3 linked regions of the Marinobacterium aestuarii genome follow. The protein of the gene in region 2 interacts with the protein of the main gene of each other region in a pairwise test. Links are inferred from orthologs where the notes say so. Each region holds a gene or a part of one and is shown on either strand. Other genes may lie near its edges.

Region 1 (3,853 bases), 2.0 Mb from region 2 along the record:
AGCATCAAAGGACAGCGCCCGGGCAATGGCCACCATGTGGCGCTGACCAATACTGAGGTATTTGAGGCGGGTTTGAGGGTCTACAGGAGCTTCAATATCCTGCAGTATCTGGCCCGCACGTGCATGCATGGCGTCCCAGTCGAGCTGCTTGAAGCGCCCCTTGGTGAGGTAGTGGCCGGCGAAGATATTTTCGGTGACGCTGAGCTCGTCAAACAGCACCGTTTCCTGATGAATGGCGGTAATGCCGAGCTGGCGCGCCGCGTCCGGCGTATCCAGGCATATGGCTTCGCCGCGAAAGCGCAACTCGCCGGCGTCGGGCTGATAGATACCGGTCATGGTCTTGACCAGGGTGGACTTGCCGGCACCGTTCTCGCCGATAAGCGCCGTTACCTGGCCGGGATAGAGGTCCAGCTGTACCTGATCGAGCGCCTTGACACCCGGAAAGGACTTGCTGACGCCCCGCAAGGAAAACAAGGGGTTGGAATCAGACATGGTGATTTCTTCTTATAGGTAACACGGGACAAGAAACGTGCAGGGTGCAGCAGGCCCCCTGAGGGCCCTGCTGCACGCCAGGACTTAAAAAATATCCGCGAACGCATGCACGTTGGAGGCGTTGTAAATGAAGGGCTCGGCCATGGCGGCACTGCCGTCTGCATCAAGGCTCGCAGTACCAATTCGGCCCATGCCAACGCTGGAATCGGTCGCGGAACCCTTGACCAGATTGTAGGAAATCATGGTGGCGGCGTAGCCCAGATCGATGGGGTTCCAGATGGCAAAGCTTTTCACTACACCGGAATCCACATGCCCGGCCAGCTCAGAGGGCAGACCCAGACCGGTAACAAAGACCTCTCCGGCCCGGCCCTGGTCATGCACTGCCTGCGCAGCGGCCACGATGCCCACCGACGTCGGTGATACTATGGCTTTCAGGTTGGGGTAGGATTTGAGCAAACCCACGGTTTCGCGGTAACTCTTGTCCGCCAGGTCATCGCCATAGACGGTGGTGACCAGATTCAGGTTCGGGTACTGCGGCAGCACCTTCTTCATTTCGTCGATCCAGATATTCTGATTGGTCGAGGTCGGCGTGGCACTGAGGATGGCGATATCGCCCTGCTCGGCACCCGAGGCGAGCACAGCTTCAGCCGCCAGTTTGACGTTCATTTCGCCGATGAGTGCATTGCTGGAAGGATTAAGATGCACCTGACGACCGTCTGGCGCGACACCCGAATCCCAGGACACCACCTTGATACCCCGCTGCTGCGCCTTTTTCAGAATAGGTACCAGGGCATCGGTATCATTGGCGGATACGGCAATGGCATCCACCTTCTGCGCGATCAAGGAATTGATCACCTCGATCTGGCCTTCCGCGGTGGTGGAGGTGGGGCCTGTATAGATGACTTCCACATCGCCCAATTCCTTGGCGGCCTCCTGAGCCCCCTCGTTGGCGGCCTCGAAAAAGCCGATCCCCAGCGCTTTGACCACCAGGCCAATGCGCACCGAATCAGCCTGTACCAGGCCACTGCTTGCCATTGCTGCTGCCACCAGGGCGCTGGCCACTAATTTTTTAAAAGGCATATCAGGTCTCCGTCTCGCTTGTTGTTGTTATCACGACAGTCGCCCGTGGGGCGATTCTTATCCGCTGGCTGCATCGGCCCGGGCTATCACGAGCCGGCAACCGGTATCCTCAATCAGCTTCTGTGTTTTGGCATCCACTCCTGCATCCGTAATGACGATATCCAGCTGTGTCAGCGGGCATACAATCAGACTGCTGCGCTGGGCAAACTTGCTGCTATCTACCAGCAGAACCCGTTGTTCGGCCTGGCGCAGCAGACGTGTGGTGCCCTGCACTATCTGCGGGTCTGTTTCCATTACCCCCAGGGCACCCACGCCCTGGGCACCGAAAAACATCTTGGCGGCATAAAAACTGGCCGAGCCATCTTCCGGAAACGGACTCAGAATCAGATTCTGCTCCCGATACACCTTGCCGCCCGGCAAGGTCACGCTGCACTTGCTGTGCTTGAGCAGGTAGTCGGCGATGACAAACGAATTGGTCATCACATGCAGCTGCCGGTTCTTGAGGTACTCGGCCATCATGTACGCGGTGGAACCACCACCGATAATGATCGACTCCCCCTCTTCACAGAGTGCCGCGGCCTCCCTGGCCACCAGGCGCTTGGCCTTGGCGTTGATCGTCTGGCTGATGGCGAAGGGCCTTCCCGCCAGGCTGGTGGTGGTGGGCGGGTGCAAAGACTCAGCCCCGCCGCGCACCTTCTTCAACTTGCCGACCTTGTGCAAAAAGCTTATATCCCGCCGGATGGTCGCCTCCGAAGCACCGAGCAGCTCCACCAGGTGGCTGACCGTTGCCACCGGCTTCTCTGCAACCTCGGCCAGGATGATTCTATGTCGTTCACGTTCGTGCATAATCAGTCCTTGTCGATCAATATGGCGTATCAAAAAGGCTATTGCAAGCAAATTATGATTGATAATGATCGCTATTGACTAGAAATGTGTACTGGTATAAATTCAAAACCGTCAATATCAATCAAATAACTCCAATAACGCAAAACCCGTCACGATTGTGACAAGTTTTGCTTGCTTCAGCTAATAATTAATAGAAAAGAGGTTGTCCGCCATGCCCGCACTTGAAAGCCCCCTTCGCCAGATCCCCAATCAGTGGGATGATCAGAAAGCCGCCAGCCTGACGGAACCGGAGCTGCTGCAATACCGCTCCAATCTGCTGGGGTCCGACATGCGCGTGACCAATTACGGCGGGGGCAATACCTCGGCCAAGATAGCGTGCACCGACCCACTCAGCGGCCAGGCCACTGAGGTTCTCTGGGTCAAAGGCTCGGGCGGCGATATCGGCAGCATGGATCTGGCGGGCTTTGCGACCCTTTATATGGACAAACTGCAGGCCCTGAAGAATCTCTACCAGGGCGAGCAGCACGAAGATGACATGGTGGCCTATCTGGCACACTGCACCTTCAACCTCAACAGCCGTGCCGCCAGCATCGACACGCCGCTGCATGCCTATGTACCTTACAAGCACGTCGATCACCTGCACCCCGATGCCGTGATTGCCATCGCCGCCAGCAAGAACAGCCGCGAACTGACCGAAACCATTTATGGCGCCGATATCGGCTGGCTCAGCTGGCGCCGGCCCGGCTTTCAGCTGGGACTGGAACTGGAAAAGATCGCCCGTGAAAACCCGCACCTCAAGGGCGTGGTACTGGAAGCCCACGGCCTCTTTACCTGGGCCGACAGCGCCAGGGAATGCTATGAAGTATCACTGGAGATGATCAACCGCGCCCAGTCCTGGCTGGATGACCGCCTGCAGGGTCGCGCCTCCTTCGGCGGTGCCAGCCACCCGTCTCTGAGCGAGATTGAGCGCCAGCGTATCGCCAGCCAGCTGATGCCGATCATTCGCGGCAAAAGCAGCGAAAAGCAGCGCCAGATCGGCCACTTCAACGACAGTGCCGAGGTGCTGGAGTTCGTCAACAGCGCCCAGCTTGAACCCCTGGCAGAGCTGGGAACCTCCTGCCCGGATCACTTTCTGCGCACCAAGATCAAGCCGCTGGTACTGGCCTATAATCCGGCACAGGACAATCTGGACGCCGTCATCGAAGGCCTGGATAACCAGCTCGCCGATTACCGTGCCGACTATGCCGCCTATTATGAGCGCTGCAAGCACGACAACAGCCCGGCGCTGCGCGACGCCAACCCGGTGGTCTACCTGATTCCCGGTGTCGGCATGCTGACCTTCGCCAAGGACAAGGCCACCGCCCGCATCGCCGGCGAGTTTTACGTCAATGCCATCAATGTGATGCGCGGCGCATCCGGCGTCAGCCAGTACATG
Region 2 (4,009 bases):
GCATTTTGCCTTGGCGACACAAATACCCGCGCGAGGGCATTTAAGTTGCGGATCCAGCCATCATCTGGTGTGATGAGGAAAATCATTTCGGACTATGGCAATGCGGTTTCTTTTTCTGCTTTTTATCATCATCCCAATTATCGAAATTACCCTGCTGATTAACGTCGGTCAGGCCATCGGTGCCTGGTATACCGTGGGGCTGGTGCTGCTGTCGGCCTTTATCGGCGTCAATATGCTGCGCTATCAGGGGCTGTCGACGCTGGCGCGGGCGCAGCAGAAGATCAACGCCGGCGAGATGCCCGCCGGTGAAATGATCGAGGGGCTGGTGCTGGCCGTGGGCGGTGCGCTGCTGATCACGCCGGGCTTTTTTACCGATGTTATCGGCTTCTGCTGCCTGATTCCCTTTACCCGCCAGCTGCTGTCAAAAGCGCTGGTGAGTCGTTTTACCCTGGTGGCGGCGTCCCACCGTCGTTCTCCCTTTGAGGGCCCCGAGGTTCCACCGGGGCCGGGCAACTCCCGGCCCGACCCCCGTGTCGATGGCAAGGGTGATACCATCGATGGCGAGTACCGCCGCGAAGACGACTAAGCGACTCCAGCACAGCGGCTCTCCAGTCACTACGGGTGACCCCATGTTTTCGTCCTTCCTTATACAGGCGCCGCTGGCGCCTGTTGTCGTTGGGGCTCTGGCCCCTGCTTTCGGGGGCTGGTGAGTGCGGGGCTTTGGGCTGCAGGGCAGAGGATGCAGGGCAGAAATTTTTCAAATTTTTTTGCTGGTGCTGTTGAAATGCATTTCCCCGCCCCCATTATCCTGAACATCCAGTATCTGGGGCAGCAGATGGCCTGTTGTCCTTTCTCTGTAAACAATAGCTTTGGATCCTAATAAGATCAGGAGAGTAGAACAGATGAAAATTCGTCCGCTTCACGACCGAGTTGTAGTTCGTCGCAGTGAAGAAGAAACCACCAGCGCTGGCGGTATCGTTCTGCCGGGTTCTGCTGCAGAAAAGCCGAACCGTGGAACTGTAATTGCAGTGGGTGAAGGGCGCACGCTGAACAACGGTGATGTGAAAGCACTGACCGTTAAAGAAGGTGACGTCGTTCTGTTTGGCCAGTACTCCGGTAGCAACGTTGTCAAGCTTGACGGCGAAGAGCTGCTGATCATGAACGAAAGCGAAATCTTTGGTGTGGTCGAAGGCTGATTGGCCTGCTTGACCCCGTTGATTTCCGATTTATAACGCTTTGTATAGGATTAACAGACAATGGCTGCAAAAGACGTACGTTTTGGTGATGATGCACGCAAACGCATGCTCAAGGGTGTCAACATCCTGGCTGACGCTGTAAAAACGACCCTGGGCCCTAAAGGCCGCAACGTGGTACTGGAAAAATCCTTTGGCTCGCCGCTGGTCACCAAAGACGGTGTATCCGTTGCCAAGGAAATCGAGCTGAAAGACCGCTTCGAAAACATGGGCGCGCAGATGGTCAAGGAAGTCGCTTCCCAGGCCAGCGACGTTGCCGGTGACGGTACTACCACTGCAACTGTTCTGGCTCAGGCGATCGTCAACGAAGGTCTGAAATCCGTTGCTGCCGGCATGAACCCGATGGACCTGAAACGCGGTATCGACAAGGCCACTATTGCCGTTGTTGAAGAACTGCGCAAAATGGCTGTGCCCTGCACAGACTCCAAGGCCATCTCCCAGGTCGGTTCCATCTCTGCCAACTCCGACACCGATGTTGGCGAGCTGATTGCCAAGGCAATGGAGCGCGTTGGCAAGGAAGGCGTCATCACCGTTGAAGAAGGCACCAGCCTGCAGAACGAGCTGGACGTTGTTGAAGGCATGCAGTTTGACCGCGGTTACCTGTCGCCGTACTTCATCAACAACCAGGAAAACATGTCGATCGACCTGGATCACCCTTACATCCTGCTGTTCGACAAGAAAATCTCCAACATCCGTGATCTGCTGCCGACTCTGGAGCAGGTTGCCAAGTCTTCCCGTCCGCTGCTGATTATTGCAGAAGACGTTGAAGGCGAAGCGCTGGCAACTCTGGTTGTCAACAACATGCGCGGTATCGTCAAGGTTGCTGCCGTCAAGGCACCGGGCTTTGGTGACCGTCGCAAGGCCATGCTGGAAGACATCGCTGTCCTGACCGGCGCCACCGTGATCGCTGAAGAAGTGGGTCTGAGCCTTGAAACCGCCACGCTGGAACAGCTGGGTCAGGCCAAGCGCATCAACATCACCAAGGAAAACACCGTCATCGTTGACGGTATTGGTGAAGCCACTGATATCCAGGCTCGCGTACAGCAGATCCGCGCTCAGATCGAAGAAACGTCTTCTGATTACGACCGCGAAAAACTGCAGGAACGTGTTGCCAAGCTGGCCGGCGGCGTAGCCGTTATCAAGGTCGGTGCTGCCACCGAAACTGAAATGAAAGAGAAGAAAGCCCGCGTTGAAGACGCCCTGCACGCAACCCGTGCGGCCGTTGAAGAAGGCGTGGTTCCTGGCGGCGGTGTTGCACTGATCCGCGCTCTGTCCAACGTACAGGGCCTGGAAGGCATCAACCACGACCAGACTGTCGGTATCGAACTGGCCTTCCGCGCCATGGAAGCTCCGCTGCGCCAGATCGTTGAGAACGCCGGCGAAGAAGGTTCCGTGGTTGTCTCCAAGGTTCGTGCAGGTACTGGCGCCTTCGGTTACAACGCGGGTACTGGCGAATACGGCGACATGCTGGAAATGGGTATCCTGGATCCGGCCAAGGTGACACGTTCTGCGCTGCAGGCGGCGGCATCTGTTGCCGGTCTGATGATCACCACCGAAGCCATGATCGCTGATCACCCGGAAGACAAGCCGTCCATGCCTGATATGGGTGGCATGGGTGGAATGGGTGGCATGGGCGGCATGATGTAAGCAGCCTGCCCAGGCTCCCTTGACCCGCCGCCAGGCGGGTCGCACGCTAAAACCCCGACTTATGTCGGGGTTTTTGCGTTTAGGGCAATGGCTGTCAACCCGCGGGGTTGGTCATCCAGCGCGCACGCTGATGTGCACGATTGCAGGGAGGCAGGAGGTTGAGCGACGCAGGATGCCAAAACCCAGGAACAGGCATGATCGGTGATATTGCACCCTGGTCAAGTGTCACTTCGATGTCTCCTGCTTTTAGTGCTATCGGTTCACTCATTGGACCCTGATACGCCATACGCATGAGTATGCGTATGGCGTATAGGCCTAGTCGGTATTTCGATTGGTGCTGCGCAGCCTATCGTCTAGTCTTGAACGCGTTTAACAGCTTTACGACACAACAATAAATACGGAATACACGATGAATAAGACCGTTTCGATTCTGGCCGGCGCCATGCTGAGCCTGGGGCTGATGAGCGCTCAGGCCGCGACCCTCAAAATGGCCTACGATGCCGACCCGGTATCGCTGGATCCGCACGAGCAGCTCTCCGGCGGTACCCTGCAGCTGTCCCACATGACGTTCGACCCGCTGGTGCGCTGGTCCAGGGATCTGGGCTTCGAGGCCCGTCTGGCTGAAAGCTGGGAACGCGTGGATGACCTGACGATGCGCTTTCACCTGCGCCAGGGCGTGAAATTCCACAGCGGCAACGCGATGACTGCCAAGGACGTGGTCTTTACCTTCAATCGTCTGAAGGAGTCCGCCGACTTCAAGAGCATCTTCGGGCCGTTCAAGGAAGTGAAGGCGGTTGACGACTACACCATCGACCTGGTGACCCACAAGCCTTTCCCGCTGGTGCTGAACAACGCCACCTACCTGTTCCCAATGGACAGCGCCTTTTACAGCGGTACCGACGAAAACGGCAAGCCCAAGGACCTGCTGGTCAAGCACGGCGATTCCTTTGCATCCAGCCACCTGTCTGGCACCGGTCCCTATACCATCAGCAGCCGCGAGCAGGGCGTGAAGGTAGAGTTTGACCGCAACCCGGATTACTGGGATACGCAGTCGCCGGGCAACGTCGACCATATAGTACTGACTCCGATCAAGGAGGCACCGACCCGCG
Region 3 (3,987 bases), 790 kb from region 2 along the record:
CCTTGCGCGGCTCCTTGCCAAAGAACTCGGCAACGGACTTCTGCACCATCGGCATGCGGGTCTGACCGCCCACCAGGATGATTTCATCGATAGCAGAAGCGCTCAGGTCAGCATCTTTCAGGGCAATACGGCACGGATCAAGGGTACGCTTAACCAGGTCTTCAACCAGGGATTCCAGTTTGGAGCGGGTTACCTTGACGTTAAGGTGCTTGGGGCCTGTAGCATCTGCGGTGATGTACGGCAGGTTGACGTCGGTCTGCTGGGCAGAGGACAGCTCAACCTTGGCCTTCTCGGCGGCTTCCTTCAGGCGCTGCAGCGCCAGCGGATCGTGGTGCAGGTCGATGCCGGACTCTTTCTTGAACTCGTCTGCCAGGTAGTTGATCAGCTTAAGGTCGAAATCTTCACCACCGAGGAAAGTATCACCGTTGGTAGCCAGTACTTCGAACTGGTGCTCGCCATCAACATCGGCGATTTCGATGATGGAAACGTCGAAGGTACCACCACCCAGGTCGTAGACGGCGATGGTGCGGTCACCCTTGCCCTTGTCCAGACCGTAGGCCAGGGCAGCGGCAGTCGGCTCGTTGATGATGCGTTTGACGTCCAGACCGGCGATACGGCCAGCATCCTTGGTCGCCTGACGCTGAGCATCGTTGAAGTAGGCCGGTACAGTGATAACGGCTTCAGTCACCGCTTCACCCAGGTAGTCTTCGGCGGTCTTCTTCATTTTTTTCAGGATTTCGGCAGACACCTGGGGTGCAGCCATCTTCTTGCCTTTAACCTCAACCCAGGCGTCGCCATTGTCGGCTTCGACAATGGAGTACGGCACCATCTTGATGTCTTTCTGTACGACATCGTCCTTGAAACGACGGCCGATCAGGCGCTTGATGGCAAACAGGGTATTGGTCGGGTTGGTTACAGCCTGACGCTTGGCCGGCTGCCCTACCAGGATTTCGCCATCTTCGCTGTAGGCAATGATGGACGGCGTGGTGCGGTCGCCTTCGGCGTTTTCCAGCACGCGAGTCTTGTCGCCATCCAGGATCGCCACACAGGAGTTGGTGGTTCCCAGGTCGATACCAATAATTTTACCCATGTGTCTTTGCTCCAGTTCTGCGGTGCCTGTGTTGCAAGGCACGAAATCCGATTAACTTGCTTGCAGTTCTATATAGGGCCGAATATCGCCGTTTCAAGCGCCGGCCCCTAAAGTCTCTGCTTAACTTTTCGAAACCATGACCATCGCCGGACGCAACAGGCGACCATTGAGGGTGTAGCCTTTCTGCACCACCGCGACCACGGTGTTGGGCGCCGTATCAGGCGCATCCACCAGCGACATGGCCTGATGCAGAGCCGGGTCGAAGGCCGTACCCTGCGGATCGACAGACTCGATCTTGAACTTGTTCAGACCCGAGACCAGCATGCCCAGCGTCAGCTCGACACCTTCGCGGATGGCCTGAGTAGCAGCGTCTTCCTTGTCGAAGGTCTCAACCGCACGCTCCAGGCTGTCGACCACCGGCAGCATTTCGTTGGCAAACTTCTCGACACCAAACTTGTGCGCCTTTTCCACATCCTGCTCGGCACGACGACGAACATTCATGAAGTCGGCCTGAGTGCGCAGCAGCTGATCGCGCAACTCATCCATTTCAGTGGTGACAGTCTCGAGTTCCTGAGCCAGGGTTTGAGCATCAGGCAGCTCTGCGGCATCCGCTGTCGCAGCGGCTGCGTCTGTCTGCTGTTCTTCGGCTACCGGCGATTCCAGGATTTCATCCGCCGGATTTTTCTCTTGCTCTGCCATTCCTGTTACCCACCTCAATGCAAAGATGTTTGAAAACATTACTGCTGCTGTATATGGGGTTATTCGCCGGTGATTCAACCGCTACCACAGAAAAAATTTGCTACGCGATGCATCGAAGATTGCAACGGCAATGGAAATGACCTATACAGTAAAAACACTGTATGAAAACACAGGTAAAACACCATCATGCTCAGTCAGCTGACGATCCGCAACTTTGCCATTGTCGAAAGTCTGGACCTGGAACTTGCCGCCGGCATGACCGTTGTCAGCGGTGAAACCGGGGCCGGCAAGTCCATCATGCTCGATGCCCTGGCCCTGGCCCTGGGTGATCGCGCCGAAACAGGCGTGGTACGCACAGGCGCCGAGCGCGCCGAAATCATCGCCAGTTTCAATATCAGCGGCCTGCCCGATGCCACCGCCTGGCTGCAGGAGCAGGATCTCGACCAGGATGGCGACTGTATCCTGCGCCGGGTGATCACCCGTGAAGGGCGCTCACGCTCCTATATCAACGGTCAGCCCTGCCCGGTCACGGCCATCCGTACCCTGGCGAATCATCTGGTGGATATTCACGGCCAGCATGAACACCAGCGCCTTCTCAAGCGCGACTACCACCGTACTCTGCTGGATGAACATGCCGGCCAGAGCAAACAGGCCGGCCAGGTACGCGACACTTTCCTGCGCTGGCGCCGGCTGGACCAGGAACTGAGCAGCCTGACCGAACAGAGTGCCGAACAGGCCGCCCGCATCCAGCTGCTCAGCTACCAAACCGACGAGCTGGATCAGCTTGGGCTGCAGGACAATGAACTCGGCGCACTGGAAGAAGAGCAGAAAACCCTGGCCAACGCCGATGACATTCTGCACACCGGACACCAGCTACTGGAACTCACCGCCGACGCCGAACAAGCCAACTGCCTGAGCCTGCTGGCGCACTGCGAACAACTACTGCACTCGCTCGATGTTCAGTCGCCGGCCCTGCAGCAGGCCGCCGAAATGCTCGGCAGCGCACAGATACAGATAGAGGAAGCCAGCCAGGAGATTCGCCACTATCTGGATCGCGTCGAGGTCAACCCGCAGCGCCAGAAGGACGTCGAAGAGCGCCTCTCCAGCATCTATGACATAGCACGCAAGCACCGCATCAAACCCGAAGCGCTGGTGAGCTTTCACAGCGAACTGAAGCAGGAGCTCAACTCCCTGAGCCGCTCCGATGAGGAGCTCGACCTGCTTGCCCAGGCGGTCACCGCCGCCCGGGAGTCTTACAGCAAGGCAGCTGCACGCCTGAGTCGCGGCCGGCAAAAGGCGGCACGACTGCTCGGCAAGGCCGTGGATGCACAACTGCACGAGCTGGGCATGAATGACGCCCGCTTTGAAGTCAGCCTCAGTCCCTTGCCGCAAGAGCGCCAGGGGACACACGGGCTGGAAGAGGTGGAATTCCTCATCAGCGCCAACCGTGGCCAGCCCGCACGCCCACTTGGCAAGGTCGCATCAGGCGGCGAGCTGTCCCGTATCAGCCTGGCGATTCAGGTCATCACTGCGCAGACCTCCGCCACACCTACGCTGATATTCGACGAAGTCGATGTCGGCATCGGTGGCGCCATAGCCGAAGTCGTGGGTCGCATGCTGCGCCAGCTCGGCGAACGCGCCCAAATCCTGTGCGTAACCCACCAGCCACAAGTTGCATCCCAGGGACACCAGCACCTCTTCGTCAGCAAGATTGCCGGTGATGTGCATACCCACACCCGCATTCGCAACCTGGACAGCAACGATCGCGTGCAGGAAGTGGCCCGCATGCTGGGCGGTATCGACATTACCGAGCGCTCCGTCGCCCATGCGCGGGAAATGCTCGGGGTCGGTTAGGAGGCTGCAGACGCAAAAAAGCCGGCTTTCACCGGCTTTTTTTGTAACTAGTGTACTGCTTCGCTCTTAGAGGCGCTTTTAGCGAGTCGCCAGGAGGTGGGCCGCACGGCGCATTTTCGAAGGCATAGTGGGCTATGTCGAGGAAATGCAACACCGCGGACGGCCTTCTGGCGGCTCGCCCGCAGGGAGCGCGCCAATTCGCGCCCTGCTGTGTTGCCGCTCTTGGCAAGAGCCCCACTATTACCGGCGAACGGCGCCTTGCCGGACACGCATTGGCGGGCTCTATAAGCACCCATTAGGGCGAAGCAGTACACTAGTACGTCTAGCAAACTCTTGCGACCGCT

Evidence for each region.
Region 1: the proteins of groL (region 2) and A8C75_RS14570 interact in binary tests that used the Escherichia coli proteins (3 or more experiments, as listed by UniProt). The link is inferred for Marinobacterium aestuarii from one-to-one orthologs.
Region 3: the proteins of groL (region 2) and grpE interact in binary tests that used the Escherichia coli proteins (3 or more experiments, as listed by UniProt). The link is inferred for Marinobacterium aestuarii from one-to-one orthologs.

What each region holds. Positions count from the first base shown.
Region 1 is NZ_CP015839.1:3,332,994-3,336,846, forward strand. What follows is about bases 525-3,322. They hold A8C75_RS14570 (DeoR/GlpR family DNA-binding transcription regulator), read right to left. Parts: upstream 2,419-3,322; coding sequence 1,630-2,418; downstream 525-1,629. Other genes in these bases: rhaS (rhamnose ABC transporter substrate-binding protein), read right to left, coding at 577-1,572; A8C75_RS14575 (bifunctional rhamnulose-1-phosphate aldolase/short-chain dehydrogenase), read left to right, coding at 2,630-3,322. Outside these bases: A8C75_RS14560 (sugar ABC transporter ATP-binding protein), read right to left, coding at 1-492; more of A8C75_RS14575, read left to right, coding at 3,323-3,853. UniProt on the Escherichia coli protein: Represses ulaG and the ulaABCDEF operon. Two ulaR binding sites have been identified in each promoter.
Region 2 is NZ_CP015839.1:1,337,977-1,341,985, forward strand. Bases 625-3,578 are described here. They hold groL (chaperonin GroEL), read left to right. Parts: upstream 625-1,256; coding sequence 1,257-2,900; downstream 2,901-3,578. Other genes in these bases: A8C75_RS05945 (co-chaperone GroES), read left to right, coding at 903-1,196; A8C75_RS05955 (ABC transporter substrate-binding protein), read left to right, coding at 3,310-3,578. In the rest of the region: A8C75_RS05940 (FxsA family protein), read left to right, coding at 101-586; more of A8C75_RS05955, read left to right, coding at 3,579-4,009.
Region 3 is NZ_CP015839.1:551,261-555,247, reverse strand. The notes cover bases 1-2,932. They hold grpE (nucleotide exchange factor GrpE), read right to left. Parts: upstream 1,790-2,932; coding sequence 1,211-1,789; downstream 1-1,210. Other genes in these bases: recN (DNA repair protein RecN), read left to right, coding at 1,976-2,932; dnaK (molecular chaperone DnaK), read right to left, coding at 1-1,090. Outside these bases: more of recN, read left to right, coding at 2,933-3,643. UniProt on the Escherichia coli protein: Participates actively in the response to hyperosmotic and heat shock by preventing the aggregation of stress-denatured proteins, in association with DnaK and GrpE. It is the nucleotide exchange factor for DnaK and may function as a thermosensor.